DNA from 2 places in the Salimicrobium jeotgali genome. Region 1 is predicted to be linked to the other one. Evidence: a T-box and tRNA genes for the amino acid it is inferred to sense, from the RefSeq annotation. Region 1 holds a T-box; the other holds one or more tRNA genes.
The links. A T-box is a leader RNA that pairs with one kind of tRNA and senses whether it is charged. The one in region 1 lies ahead of pheS (phenylalanine--tRNA ligase subunit alpha), so its partner is inferred to be a tRNA-Phe.

Region 1 (7,575 bases):
TTAAATAAACGCGTTTTGAACGTAAGAAAGCCATCTTCCTGGTTTGGGAGATGGCTTTCTGTTTAGATAGAGTTTTACAAGTGTTATTTCTTCAGAACGGGTGGACGGGTACGAAAAAAGATAAAGTAAGAGCATATCTTCCTGCAGGTTTTTCTATTGTTTTTCAAACGGCCGTTGCAACAATGTTTTCATCGGATATTTCCATTCGATGGAGGCGTGAGGATAACGGATCAGAATTTCTTTTTCCAGAAAATAAAGATCTTCCCGTTCCATCCCCGTCAGCCTGTCCGGTTCTTTTGCGGAAACTGTAATGGAAACCACTTCGAAAGACTCTTCCGTAGCCCCGACATATTTCTCACCCTCAAAGATAGCTCCTTTGTAAGTGATAAAGAAATTGCGCTTCGGATTGTCTTCGTTATCTTCGAAATAAAAACTGCGGTGTTCCACAGCCGTATTAAATTGCCGTTTCGGATCTTTGGCCAGCTGCACCATTGTATAGACGAGAAACAGGAGTGCAGCCAATAAAAGTATTCTGAATAAAATGACCATCATAGTAATCGTCCCCTTGTAGGCTTATAATAGAGATACGGGAGAACAGGGGCAGAAGTTTCAACTATTTCTTAAAATGATAGCGCTGTTTTCACCCGACGTAACGATAAGGAGGAGAAAAATGCACTGGGCAGAACTTTATGAATACCAGCGGCAGCTGGATAAGTACATCGAGCAGCATAAAAATGTAGAAAAAGAGTCGGTCGTCGATCATAAGACTCTGGCTTTTTACGTGGAACTTGGGGAACTGGCAAACGAGACGAGATGTTTCAAATTCTGGAGTAATAAACCTGAAAGTGATCATGAAACCATCAAGGAAGAGTACGTGGACGGGCTTCATTTTCTGCTCTCCCTTGGAATAGAGTTGAACAGTTATGTCGAGTCAGCGGAAATTTCCGATGTCACCTCCCGGACGGAGGCCTTTCTAACGGTATACCAACGTTTGGGAGAATGGAAACGTAAAAAAACGAAGCAGGCTTATCAAAATCTTTTTGATGCGTACGTAACTCTTGCTGCTGCGCTGAACATTTCTGAAGAAGATATGAAGCAGGCCTATCTCGAAAAAAATGATGAAAATTACGATCGTCAGGACCGTGGGTATTGAGTTATTTTTGTGATTTTTTCGACTTCGGTTTATAATGTACAGGGAGTAATTCAAAGGAGGTAATAAGATGGCGAAGAAAGACGAAACGCTTACGATGCTTAAAGATCTTACGAATGCAAGAGGAGTCCCGGGTAATGAGAGAGAAGCCCGCGACGTGATGGAGCAGTACATAAAGCCTTACGCGGACAGCGTATACACAGACAACCTCGGAAGTCTGATTGCTGAGAAACGCGGAGATAAGAAAGGCCCTAAAGTGATGGTGGCCGGTCACCTCGATGAAGTAGGGTTTATGGTAACACGTGTAGACGAGAACGGGTTCGTCTACTTCCAGACAGTAGGAGGCTGGTGGAGTCAGGTGATGCTGGCCCAGCGCGTTACAATCATGACCGGAAAAGGCGATGTTACAGGTGTCATCGGTTCGAAACCCCCGCATATCCTTTCAGCAGAACAGCGTAAAAAACCTGTGGATATCAAAGATATGTTTATCGATATCGGTGCGGGCTCCAGGGAAGAAGCGGCTGAATTCGGAGTGAAACCTGGAGATTCCGTTGTCCCGTATTTTGAATTCACTCAGATGAACAACGAAAAAATGCTGCTTGCCAAAGCATGGGACAACCGGATCGGCTGTGCAATAGCCATCGAAGTATTGAAGCGCCTGAAAAAAGAAAAACACCCGAATATCGTTTACGGTGTAGGGACAGTCCAGGAAGAAGTAGGCTTGAGAGGGGCGAAGACAGCTGCCAATATGATCCAGCCTGACATTGCTTTCGGTGTGGACGTCGGCATCGCCGGTGATACTCCTGGCGTTACGGACAAAGATGCCCAGGCTTCAATGGGAGAAGGACCTCAAATCATTCTTTACGACGCGTCCATGATTTCGCATAAAGGGCTGCGGGATTTTGTGACTGATACGGCAGATAAGAATAATATCCCTTATCAGTTCGATTCCATGGCTGCAGGCGGTACGGACTCAGGTTCCATTCATTTGAGTCATAATGGGGTACCGGCGCTCTCCATTACAGTACCGACCCGTTATATCCATTCCCATGCTGCAATGCTGCACCGGGATGATTTCGAAAACGCAGTAAGTATTATTGTAGAAGTGATCAAAAACCTTGATAATAAAACTGTCGAGAATATTACGTTCAACTGATCATACTGAACAGGACCCGCTCCATTTCCAAGGGGCAGGTCCTGTTACTTTTGCGGTGAGGATTAAGACTATCGGCCGGTGAACGATGGCCGGTAAGAGTAAGGAAAGAGTGAGGAATAACCAATGATAACATCCGTCAAAAATCAAAAAGTGAAAGAGTGGAAGAAACTCCATAAGAAGAAATACAGAGATCAGTATGGACTTTTTCTCGTGGAAGGCTATCACCTTGTGGAAGAAGTAGTTAATAGTGACTGGGAAGTGAAGGAACTTATAGTTCAGGAAGAGTCCCGCGTGCCGTTTTCTTATGAAGGGAATAAGGAACTTGTAAGTGAAGCGGTAATGAAGGAGATTACGGAAACAGAGACACCGCAGGGGATTATGGCAGTCGTGTATAAAAAAGAAGAGGGAGTGGAAACGGGATCACGTTTTCTTCTCCTTGACACTATCCAGGACCCCGGAAATCTCGGAACGCTCATACGGACGGCAGATGCTGCGGGATTTGATGCAGTACTCATCGGCAGGGGGAGCGCAGATCGCTTTAACGATAAAGTCGTACGTGCGACCCAGGGCTCGATGTTTCATAACATGAAGGTGATGGAAGTTTCACTGGAAGATGAGATTCCCGTACTTAAAAGCAGAGGTGTTACCGTTTGGGGGACTGCCTTGCAGGGAGCCAGCAATTACACGGAATTGAAGCGGCCGTATAAAGTAGCGATTCTTCTCGGTAATGAAGGGAATGGAGTTGGGGAAGGGCTTCTCGGGCTTTCTGACGAAAGAGTGAAAATCCCGATATTCGGAGAAGCGGAATCGCTCAATGTCGCTGTGGCCGGGGGAATATTAATGTTTGCGGTGAATCAGTAGTTGCATTTACTTTACAATTTTCCTATAATTATTTATTAGTTATACAGGTAAAAGCTTTGACGGAGCAAAGTAGACAGTCGCAATATCGGTTACAGGGAGGCAGCGTCTCAGACTGGAAACGCTGCTGCCGCAGCGACTGCTGAAATTTCACTCTTGAGCTGACACAGCCGTGTCCGGATGACGATCCGTTAACTTACGCAAAGTGGGCACAACTGTGTCAACAAGGGTGGTACCGCGACCATGAACCTCGTCCCTTCTTCAGGGGGCGGGGTTTTTGTATTTATAAGGAGGTATGGATAATGAAGGAACGTTTGCAGGAACTCGAACATGAGGCACTGCTGAAAGTAGAGCAGGCGGAAACAGTCGACGAATTAAAGAATATTCGCGTAGAATATTTAGGAAAAAAAGGGCCGATAACGGAAGTGCTCAGGGGGATGGGCAAACTGCCTAAAGAAGAACGTCCGGTAATAGGTCAGCTAGCAAATGAAGTAAGAGAAAGAATTGCCGATGCCATTGAGGAAAAACAGTCCAGACTTGAAGACGAAGCCCTTGAGGAACAGCTGAAAAATGAAGACATTGACGTTACCCTCCCCGGTCGTCCGGTCCAGGTAGGCGGGCCGCACCTTCTCACTTCAATTATTGAGGAGATTGAAGATCTGTTTATCGGGATGGGCTTTGAAATCAAAGAAGGTCCGGAAGTGGAAACGGATTACTACAATTTCGAAGCATTAAATCTGCCTAAGGGCCATCCTGCCCGCGATATGCAGGATACGTTCTATATTACCGAAGAGTTGCTGATGCGTACGCATACGTCTCCGGTACAGGCAAGAACGATGAATGCCAAAAACGGAAAAGAACCTGTAAAAATGATATGTCCGGGGAAAGTGTACCGGAGAGATAACGACGATGCCACGCATTCCCACCAGTTTACCCAGATCGAGGGGCTGCTTGTCGACGAAAACGTTCGGATGAGCGATCTGAAAGGGGTATTGCAGGAATTTGCGGCTAAAATGTTCGGAAGAGAACGGAGAATCCGTCTGCGCCCGAGTTTCTTCCCTTTTACGGAACCTTCCGTAGAGATGGATATTTCCTGTAAAGTTTGCGGAGGAGAAGGGTGTTCCGTCTGTAAAGGAACCGGTTGGATAGAAATTCTCGGAGCAGGTATGGTGCATCCGAACGTTCTTGAAATGGCCGGGTACGATTCCGAAAAATATTCCGGATTCGCTTTCGGGATGGGCCCTGAACGGATTGCAATGCTGAAGCACGGAATTGACGACATACGCCATTTTTATACGAACGACGTACGTTTTCTCAAACAATATCATAACGCGTAAGGAGGAATTAATATGCTTATTTCATTGAACTGGCTGAAAGAGCTCGTAGATATCAGCGGCTATACGACAGAGGAACTGTCGGAAATTATAACAAAAACCGGGATTGAAGTGGACGGCATCTCGGAGCCGGAAGAGCTGCCGCAGGGGGTGGTTGTCGGGAATATCATCAGCTGTGAGCAGCATCCCGATGCGGACAAACTCTCTTTGTGTCAGGTGGACACCGGAGAAGAGACCCTTCAGATCGCCTGCGGTGCCCCTAACGTAAAAGCAGGACAGAAAGTGGCTGTAGCTAAGCCTGGAGCCGTGCTCCCGGGCAACTTCAAAATCAAAAAGACGAAATTGCGCGGGGAAGAATCAAATGGAATGATCTGTTCCCTTCAGGAACTCGGAGTGAACGAAGAGGATGTGCCGGAAGCTTTCAAAGACGGCATCTTCGTTTTTCCTGAGGATACAGAAACGGGAGAAGATGCAGTGAAACTTCTGAACCTGGATGATTCTGTACTTGAACTTGACGTGACACCGAACCGTGCCGATGTCCTGAGCATGGTGGGGATGGCTTACGAAACGGCGGCTGCACTTGATCGGAATTATACGCTCGAGCGTCCTTCCTATGAGGAAGCGAAAGATAAAGCGGACTCTGACGTAGCGGTGAAGATTGTAGATAAAGAAGCGAATCCGTATTACGGAGCTTTCGTTGTGCAGGATGTTGAAGTGAAAGAGTCGCCGCTGTGGTTGAAAAATCGTCTCATGGCTGCCGGAACAAGACCCGTCAATAACGTAGTGGATATCACGAACTACGTTCTCCTTGAGTATGGGCAGCCACTTCACGCTTTCGACCGTGACCGTTTCAACAGTGATATGATTGTTACCCGCTACGCCGAGGAGGGGGAGATTCTGGAGACCCTGGACGGCAAGATGCGGACGCTTTCCCCTCATCACCTTGTCATCACCAATGGAGAGAAAGCCCACGCACTAGCCGGGGTTATGGGAGGTAAAGAATCCGAAGTGCACGAAGGTACTACTGATTTACTTCTCGAAGCTGCATACTTCGCCCCTCAGGTAGTGAGACAAAGTGCGAATGACCACGAGTTACGCAGTGAATCCAGCGTACGTTTTGAAAAGGGACTGGACGTTAACCGCGTTGCTCAGGCCGGGGAAAGAGCGTGTGAATTGCTGCAGAAATACGCCGGGGCGACAATATTGAAAGGCATAGCTGAAGAAGACCACTTGAGTCGCAAAGAAACAGTCATCCGTATGGAGACGTCCAGGCTGAATGATCGGCTCGGCACGAAAATGGAAGTACAGGATGTGAAGAACGTTCTGCGACGCCTGCAGTTCGAGTATGAAGAAAAGAAAGGCGTCTTTGATGTGCAGATTCCGTCCCGCCGTTTTGATATCTCGATATTTGAAGATATGCTGGAAGAGACGGCACGTATTTACGGGTACGATCATATACCTTACACTCTCCCGGAAGATTCCGGCCAGGCAGGCGGTCTTACAGAAGAACAGCGACTGAAAAGAAACGTTAAAACGTTTCTTGAAGGGGCCGGGTTAAGTGAAACGATCACTTATTCACTGACAGATGAAAAATCGGCTGAAGAAATGATCAGTCCTGAGTTGAAAGATGAACAGCACGGGGCGATACGTCTGGCCATGCCGATGAGTGAAGACCACAGTCACTTACGTCTGAGTATTCTCCCGGAGCTTTTAAGGACTCACAGTTATAATACTGCAAGACAGCAGCAGAATCTTGCGTACTACGAACTCGGGAAAGTGTTTATAAGCAGAGAAGACGAGCACGTGCAGCAGCCGAAAGAAGTTCTTCGTGCAGCGGGGGCTGTTTCCGGCGAATGGGTTGCGAATCCGTGGCAGCAGGAGAAGAAAGAGGCAGACTTTTTCGTAGTCAAAGGTATCGTGGAAGAGATGGCGGGCCGTCTTGGTCTTTCTTTCACTTATGTGAAAGGAGAAGTCCAGGGGATGCATCCGGGCCGGACTGCTCTCGTAATCTGTAACGGAAAGACGATAGGTTTCATGGGGCAGGTGCACCCCCGCTACCAGAAAACACATGACCTGAAAGAAACGTATGTTTTCGATCTGAATATGGATCTGCTGCTGAATCTGTACGAAAGAGAGGAAACGTTTGTAAAAATCCCTAAATTCCCTTCCGTATCCAGGGATATTGCACTTGTAGTAGACGAAAAGACCTCGGCTGGTGAGATCGAAGAGACTATCCTCACAACCGGTGCTCCTCTCATTAAACAGGTGCGGGTATTTGACGTATATCAGGGGGAACACCTTGATCCCGGAGAGAAATCGATTGCTTTCCGACTGCTCTATCAAAATCCGGAACGAACATTAAAAGATAAAGAAGTGGAAGAAGCACACGGTGCAATATTGGAAGCCGTTGCCGAAAAACACGATGCAAGACTGAGGCAGTAAAAAACAGAATAAAAATAGCTCAGAGAAGGTTCATCCTTCCTGAGCTATTTTTTTCGCTTTTTCCGTGTTGGCGAAGTGCCACTTCACCACGTCTTTCAAAGTATCTTCTCCGTGAGATTTCAAAATCGCTGCTGCTGCCCGGTCGACTTTCGAAGAGGCTCCTTTTGGGATAGTTCTGCCGAAATGACGGCTCAGCTTATTCATTTCCTTCACGAATAAGGAGCGGGTGAGTATGGAAGCGGCAGCTACCGGAATCGAATAACTTTCCGCTTTTGTCATAAAATATGTGTTGCTCTCCATTGTTTTTCCTTCGGATCGCAGATGTTTTTTATAAATTTCCGGTCTGGCAAATTCGTCTATCAGAATTCCTTCAGGACGTATGGGAGACAGGTCCTCCCCAAGTTTCGTTACGGCCTGATGATGAAGCAGGGCTTTCATTTTGCCCTGGGACCACCCCTTTTCCCTCCATTCATTGTATCGACTGTTGGATAGACGCATGAGCCGGTAAGATACGTTCATTTCAACGATACGTTTCGCTATTACGGTTATTTTGTCATCTGTCAGATGTTTGGAATCTTTGACACCGATTTCTTTGAGCGTGCGTATCTGCTCTTCATCAGCGTAGAGAGCACAGA
Region 2 (7,575 bases), 930 kb from region 1:
GTCCGACATGTGGGAAAGGACGGAACTGAGCTTTCGCCGTTCGCCTTCCGTCGTCGCCTGAGAGATCTTCAGTTTGTCGTTCAGGTCGTTGAACGTGTGGCCGAGCTGGCCGATTTCGTCGTTTCCGTGGACGTTCACTTTCTGGGAAAAGTCCCCGGTCGCCATAATCTGCGCCTGTCTTCGCATCTCGATGAGCGGCTTCGTAATCGTACCGGCTACGATTATTCCGAGTATCGCCGTAACGATAATGGAAATGACTGTTCCGTTTGCGAAAATCGTATTGATATCCTGAAGCTCTTCATACACCGGACTCATGTCCGCTTCAAAATAAATGGCCGCCACCGTTTCGTCCACGTCATTCGTAATGGTACGCGTTCCGACCCACAGCCTCTGCCCCGTCTCGGAATCGACCCGTGTCTCCGGGCTCGACTGGTCCTGAAGAAGGAATGCAGAAAGAACGTCCGGATTTGTAGTCTTTTTCCCGACGTTCGCCTGAGGGGTCGCATCTCCGCTTGCGTAGGCGGCGATAACGACGTTCGACCCTTCCTCTATTACCTGCAGCTGTCTGATTTCATTCCGTACGTACCCTTCGTTGAACGAATTCAGAATGCTCTGGACGTCGCTCTCAAGAGACGGATCCTCTTCAGTCCTGTCCTCTTCGAAGGCCTGCTGAATGTTGAAAGCCAGAGCGTCCAGCCGGCTTTCCACAGACTCCGTAAAGTTATTCTCCAGCTGTGCTTCCAGCCGATCGACGAAATAGGCACCGATCACCTGAAGACCGAGCAGAATAAGCAGGATGTATACAATAATCAGCTTCAGCCGGACCGACTGAAAAAAACCAACCTTACTCATACACGCCTACTCCTGTTCGGGATTTCTTAAATAATAACCGACACCGCGTCTGGTAACGATCCAGGCCGGAGTGCTCGGATTCTCCTCGATTTTTTCACGAAGGCGTCTGACAGTTACGTCGACTGTCCGGACGTCTCCGTAATAGTCATACCCCCACACCGTCTCCAGCAGATGTTCCCTGGTCATCACCTGTCCCGTATGGCGGGCCAGGTAATAAAGAAGTTCGAACTCACGGTGAGTCAGCTCAATATAGTTCCCGTCCCTTTTGACCGTGTAGGCATCCGGCTGGATACTGAGACGGCCGATTTCGATTTCCTTGGTACGCTGCACCCCTTCTTCCGGGTCATGCTGCTGGCGGCGAAGGTTCGCTTTTACACGTGCGATGAGTTCGCGGTTGCTGAACGGTTTCGTAACGTAATCATCCGCACCCATTTCAAGGCCGAGTACTTTGTCGATTTCGGCATCTTTCGCCGTAAGCATAATAATCGGCATGGCGTGCGTCTTCCGGATCTCCCGGCACACTTCGTTCCCATCTTTTTCCGGAAGCATAATGTCCAGAAGAACAAGATCGGGATCTTCCTCTTTGGCGCTCGCGATCGCCTCGTCCCCGTCGTGGGCACAAACGACCTGGTAGCCTTCTTTCTCCAGGTTGAATTTCAGTATATCCGCAATCGGTTTTTCATCATCTACTACTAATATTTTGTGAGCCATGTACGTTCACTTCCCTTTCTTCTGAACTTTCGTGCTCCTTATCTATTCTAACTCATTTTTTTTATCTTGTCCTTTTTTGATGAAAGAAAAAGGAGCCGGTACTTGTGAAAAAGATGGTCGTTGACGGTGTTTGTGCCGATCGGGAGGTTGCAGTCTTCACGAAGGGCACGATAATAGAGGAATCGTTACTTTCACGCCTCCTGCGTACTTCCGAACGTAATGATTACGCGATAATCGTTACCTCCGGAGGAGAATCGTACCCCCGGAGGTAACGATTTCTGCTTCTGCCTGAATTTTTTTATAAAAAAAGTACCCTGATTAATATCAGAGTACTTCGTCTGGAGTGGCTCGGGACGGAATCGAACCGCCGACACACGGATTTTCAGTCCGTTGCTCTACCGACTGAGCTACCGAGCCGCGGGAATGACAGGCGCCAATGCCTGAGGACGAAACCTATCTTACCATAGCTTGTCGCTGTCGGCAATAGCGGGTATCATTTCTTTACTTCCCACAAAGCATTTACAAGGTCGGCGGGGTCTTCTTCCAGCTTCAGACGGTTCGCATGTTCAAGGTCCACAAATCCGGATTCTACAGCATGTTCCACCATCGTCATAAAGGGGGTGTAGTAACCTGCCGCGTTCAGCAGTCCGACCGGCTTATGGTGGATACCTATCTGCGCCCACGTAATCGTCTCCGTCAGTTCTTCAAGCGTACCGAAACCTCCGGGAAGGGCGATATAGCCGTCCGCGAGTTCGGCCATTTTCGCTTTCCGCTCATGCATCGTCTCCACCTGGATGAGCTGCGTCAGTTTCGTGTGGGACACTTCGATGCCGTCGAGCTGGCGGGGCATGACGCCGATCACTTCACCGCCCTCCAACAGCGCACCGTTAGCGAGAGCACCCATCAATCCCGCACTCGACCCTCCGTAGACGACCGTGATTCCCTGTCTGGCGAGCAGCCTGCCGAGTTCACCGGCCTTTTTTTCATACTCGGGGTTCGTTCCTTTACGGGACCCCGCAAAAATACATATTTTCATCTTTATTCCTCCCGAACCGAATTTATTCTGAATAAAGGAAAGACCCTTTGACTATGCAAAAGGTCTTTGGCAAAACGTTTACGATTCCCGGTAGACACTGCGTACCACGTTCGTCTGCGTGCGGTCCGGGCCGACGGAGAAAATGGACAGCGGGATGCCGGTAAGCTGAGCAATACGCTCCAGATAGTGACGCGCATTCGCCGGCAGGTCATCCAGACTTTCCGCTTTCGTAATGTCTTCCTCCCAGCCCGGAAGCTCTTCGTATACAGGCTCACATTCCGCCAGTTTCTTAAGGCTCGCCGGGAATTCTTCGATAATCTCGCCTTTATACTTATAGGACGTACAGATTTTCAGCGTGTCGATACCTGTAAGTACGTCCAGGGAATTCAGCGATAAATCGGTGATACCGCTCACGCGGCGGGCGTGACGGACGACGACACTGTCGAACCAGCCGACGCGGCGAGGACGTCCGGTCGTCGTTCCGTACTCATTTCCGGTTTCACGGATCTGATCTCCGATTTCGTCTGTCAGTTCCGTCGGAAAAGGTCCGTCTCCGACTCTCGTCGTGTAGGCTTTGGAGACGCCGACGACGTTCTTGATCTTCGAAGGCCCGACACCGGCGCCGATCGTTACTCCGCCTGCAATCGGGTTGGAGGATGTAACGAATGGATACGTCCCCTGATCGATATCAAGCATGACCCCCTGCGCTCCTTCAAACAGAACGCGGCGTCCTTCGTCGAGGTTATCGTCCAGAACGACGGAGGTGTCGCATACATACTTTTCGACCTCCTGGCCGTACTGATAGTATTCTTCAAGGATATCGTCGATCTCAAACGGGCGGTCTCCGTATACCTTCTCGAACAGACGGTTTTTCTCGGCCAGGTTCTGTTCCAGTTTCTCCCGGAAGCTTTCCTTATCCAGAAGATCCGCGATCCGTATACCCATACGGGCTGCCTTATCCATATAGGCAGGACCGATTCCTTTTTTCGTAGTACCGATCTTGTTATCACCTTTATCCGCTTCCTGAAGCTCGTCGAGTTTCAGATGATAGGGAAGGATGACGTGCGCCCGGTTACTGATACGCAAGTTGTCCGTTGAAATACCGTGCTCATGTAAATAGGCCAGTTCTTCCTTCAGTGCTTTCGGATCGATGACCATACCGTTTCCGAGCACGCAAAGTTTATCTTCAAAGAAAATCCCTGAAGGAATCAGGTGCAATTTATATGTAGCATTATCAAATTTGATTGTGTGACCTGCGTTATTCCCACCCTGATAACGGGCTACGACTTCCGCATGCTGGGATAGATAATCCGTAATTTTGCCTTTTCCTTCGTCTCCCCACTGGGTTCCGACTACTACTACTGATGACATGAAGACACCTCCTGCATTAATTCTTATTCAGTTTACCAATAATCCGGAATATCGTCAACAAAAACCGAACATTATTCAATTAAAATCTGTAAACATTCGTTAAATTCTTTGATTATAAAAATCCCCTCTGCGCTAGGCAGGGGGGATATCTGAATCGCTGTAGCGGTGATCAAGGTCGACGAACTTGTTGTACTCTTTCACAAAGGCAAGCTCGACGTTGCCGACCGGGCCATTCCGCTGTTTCGCTATAATGATTTCGATAATGTTCTGGTTCTCCGATTCCTGGTCGTAATAATCATCCCGGTACAGGAAACCGACGATATCGGCATCCTGCTCAATCGACCCGGATTCCCTAAGGTCTGACATCATCGGGCGTTTGTCCTGACGTGATTCCACACCGCGGGACAGCTGGGAAAGTGCGATGAGCGGAACGTTCAGTTCACGCGCCAGCCCTTTCAGGGAACGGGAGATTTCCGATACTTCCTGCTGGCGGTTCTCCCGGGAGTTGCCGCTCCCCTGAATGAGCTGCAGGTAGTCGATGAGGATCATTCCGATGCCGTGCTCCTGTTTGAGACGACGACACTTCGACCGGATTTCGTTCACGCGCACGCCCGGCGTATCGTCTATATAAATTCCTGCGTTAGACAGGCTTCCCATCGCCATCGTCAATTTGTTCCAGTCATCGGATTCCATTTTCCCTGTACGCAGACGCTGAGCGTCTATGTTGCCTTCCGCACAGAGCATACGGGAGACGAGCTGATCGGCGCCCATTTCCAGACTGAAGATCGCAACGTTCTCTCCTGTCTGACCGGCTACGTTCTGCGCGATATTCAGGGCGAATGCCGTCTTACCCATCGACGGACGGGCCGCGATGATGATCAGGTCGTTCCGCTGGAAGCCGGAGGTGATCGTATCGAGATCCCTGTAGCCGGTAGGGATTCCGGTGATGTTGCCGTCACTCTGATGAAGCTGTTCAATATTATCGTACACGTCGATCAGGACGTCTTTAATATTTTTGAAAGCCTGCGAGTTCTTCCGCTGGGACACATCGAGAATTTCTTTTTCCGCCTGGTTCAGTACGTCCTCGATGTCATCTTCTTCCGCATAGCCGTTCGTCACAATTTCCGTCGCTGTCCGGATCAACTGCCGGAGCGTCGATTTCTCGCTGACGATATCCGTGTAGTAGCTGATGTTTGCAGCGGTCGGCACCGAATTGGCGATGTCGCTCAAATAGGAAACCCCGCCGATCTCTTCGAGTGTCCGGTTGTTCGACAGGGCTGTCGTCACCGTCACGAGGTCGATCGGTTCTCCACGATCGGAAAGCCCGAGCATCACTTCAAAAATCCGCTGGTGGCTGGCACGATAAAAATCTTCAGGAAGCAGATGTTCAGCCGCAGTCGTCATCGCCGAAGGCTCCAGGAAGACGGCGCCGAGCACCGCCTGTTCCGCTTCTATATTGTGAGGCGGCGTACGGTCCTGAAAAAATTCATTCACTGGTTTTGCCTCCTCTTAATCATTGCTCCTATTTCTCCGCTACGTGTACCCGGATCGTTCCGGTCACTTCAGGATGAAGCTTCACCGGAACTTCCGTGTATCCGAGCGTACGGATCGGGTCGTCCATCTCGATCTTACGTTTGTCGATGGAGATGTCGTGGTCTTTCTTCAACTGCTCGGAAATCTGTTTGCTCGGAATCGAGCCGAAGAGGCGGCCGCTGCCCCCGGATTTAGCTGCAAGCTTCACTTCGATATTTTTAAGTTCCTCTTTCAGCTGCTTCGCTTCTTCCACTTCCTGCTGAGCTTTTTCTTCTTCTTTTTTGTCCTTGGCTTTCTGTGCGTCCACGTTCGCTTTCGTAGCCTCGACAGCAAGGTTGTGTTTCAGAAGATAGTTGCGGGCGTAGCCGTCGGAGACGTTCTTGATTTCTCCTTTTTTGCCTTTGCCTTTGACGTCTTTGTTGAATATTACTTTCATTCTTCTTCTCCCCCTTCAAAATACTCGTCGATTATATCTTGCAATAATGCTTTCGCATCTTCAATCGTTGTGTCTTCAAGCTGGGTGGCGGCGTTCGTGAGGTGCCCGCCGCCGTTCATCTGTTCCATGATCACCTGTACGTTTACGTCTCCGAGGGACCGGGCGCTTATGCCGACCTGGCCGTCTTTCCGGTCGGATATGACGAAAGAGGCTTCGATACCGCTCATCGTAAGGAGCGTATCGGCAGCCTGGGCGATGACAACCGGACCGAAGATATCCCCTTTTTCCGCAGCCGAAATAGCGACGCCGTCCCTGTAGATTTCCGCCTGCTCAATCAGACGGCTCCGCCGGACGTAGATATCGAGATCCTCTTTCAGGAATTTCTGCACGAGGACAGTGTCCGCCCCTTTACCTCTCAGGTAGGAAGCGGCGTCGAACGTCCGCGATCCTGTACGGAGGGTGAAACTCTTCGTATCGACGATGATACCTGCGAGGAGCGAGGTGGCTTCAAGCATCGACAGTTTCAGTTTCTTCGGCTGGTACTCCAGAAGCTCGGTGACCAGTTCCGCCGTCGACGAAGCGTATGGTTCCATGTAGACGAGCGTCGGATCCGCAATGAAGTCTTCCGCTCTTCTGTGGTGGTCGATGACGACGACGTGTTCTGTTTTGTTCAGAAGTTTCTCCTCGGCTACCATTTTCGGTTTATGCGTATCCACGACGACAATCAGCGTCTCGTTCGTAACGGTTTCCAGGGCCTCATCCGGAGATATGAAATAATCCCACAGTTCTTCGTCTTTTTTGATTTCATCCATCATCCGCTGCACACCCGTATCAACATCTTCCGGATCCACGACGATCGATGCCTCTTTCTGGTTGGCCTGTGCGATTTTCAGAATACCGATTGCCGCGCCGACCGAATCCATGTCCGGTGACTTGTGGCCCATGACAAGCACTTTCTCACTGCTCTGGACGAGATCCTTCATAGCGTGGGAAATAACGCGGGCCCGTACGCGGGTCCGTTTTTCCATCGGATTCGTCTTCCCGCCGTAAAAGCGTACTTTTCCAGTCTCATCTTTAATGGCCACCTGATCACCGCCGCGACCGAGAGCAAGGTCGAGACTGGACTGGGCCAGGTCGCCCATCTCAGGGAGCGTAATCGGGCCGACGCCGATACCGAAGCTTAACGTAAGCGGCATATTCTGATCCGTAATCAGCTCACGGACCTCGTCGAGAATTTCGAATTTCGTCTTCTCGAGTCCGGCCAGAATCTCTTTTGTCATCACGGCGACAAACCGTTCCTGGGACGTGCGCTTCAAGTAAATGCCGTGCTCGTCCGCCCATTTGTTCAGAATCGATGTCACTTGGGAGTTGATGCGGCTTTTCGACGTATCGTCCATCCCCTGGGTGAGCTCTTCATAGTTATCAAGGAAGATAACCGCCAGCACGCTCTGCTCATTCCGGTAGCGCGATTCCACCTCGGTCTGTTTCGTCCGGTCGAACAGATACAGCAGCCGGTCTTCCTGCTTCATGATAGTCTGCATCTGGTTACCGCCGAGATTAATCCACGCTTCGTCTTTATTCTCTTTAATGTTCGGAATCAGTTTCTCCGACAGTTCGTTCAGCGAGGAGCCTACTA

Region 2: it encodes a tRNA-Phe, which carries the amino acid that the T-box ahead of pheS (phenylalanine--tRNA ligase subunit alpha) is inferred to sense. The anticodon was not compared.

Annotation. Positions count from the first base shown of each region.
Region 1 covers NZ_CP011361.2:968,341-975,915, forward strand. The annotation lists gene rplT (50S ribosomal protein L20) at 1-8, shown strand, start outside; gene AAV35_RS04825 (hypothetical protein) at 154-552, opposite strand; gene AAV35_RS04830 (dUTP diphosphatase) at 671-1,153, shown strand; gene AAV35_RS04835 (M42 family metallopeptidase) at 1,221-2,306, shown strand; gene AAV35_RS04840 (TrmH family RNA methyltransferase) at 2,430-3,167, shown strand; T-box leader at 3,215-3,425, shown strand; gene pheS (phenylalanine--tRNA ligase subunit alpha) at 3,467-4,501, shown strand; gene pheT (phenylalanine--tRNA ligase subunit beta) at 4,514-6,940, shown strand; gene rnhC (ribonuclease HIII) at 6,971-7,575, opposite strand, start outside.
Region 2 covers NZ_CP011361.2:36,046-43,620, reverse strand. The annotation lists gene walK (cell wall metabolism sensor histidine kinase WalK) at 1-852, opposite strand, end outside; gene yycF (response regulator YycF) at 859-1,563, opposite strand; tRNA gene AAV35_RS00220 (tRNA-Phe) at 1,908-1,980, opposite strand; gene AAV35_RS00215 (LOG family protein) at 2,057-2,599, opposite strand; gene AAV35_RS00210 (adenylosuccinate synthase) at 2,678-3,970, opposite strand; gene dnaB (replicative DNA helicase) at 4,103-5,464, opposite strand; gene rplI (50S ribosomal protein L9) at 5,493-5,939, opposite strand; gene AAV35_RS00195 (DHH family phosphoesterase) at 5,936-7,575, opposite strand, start outside.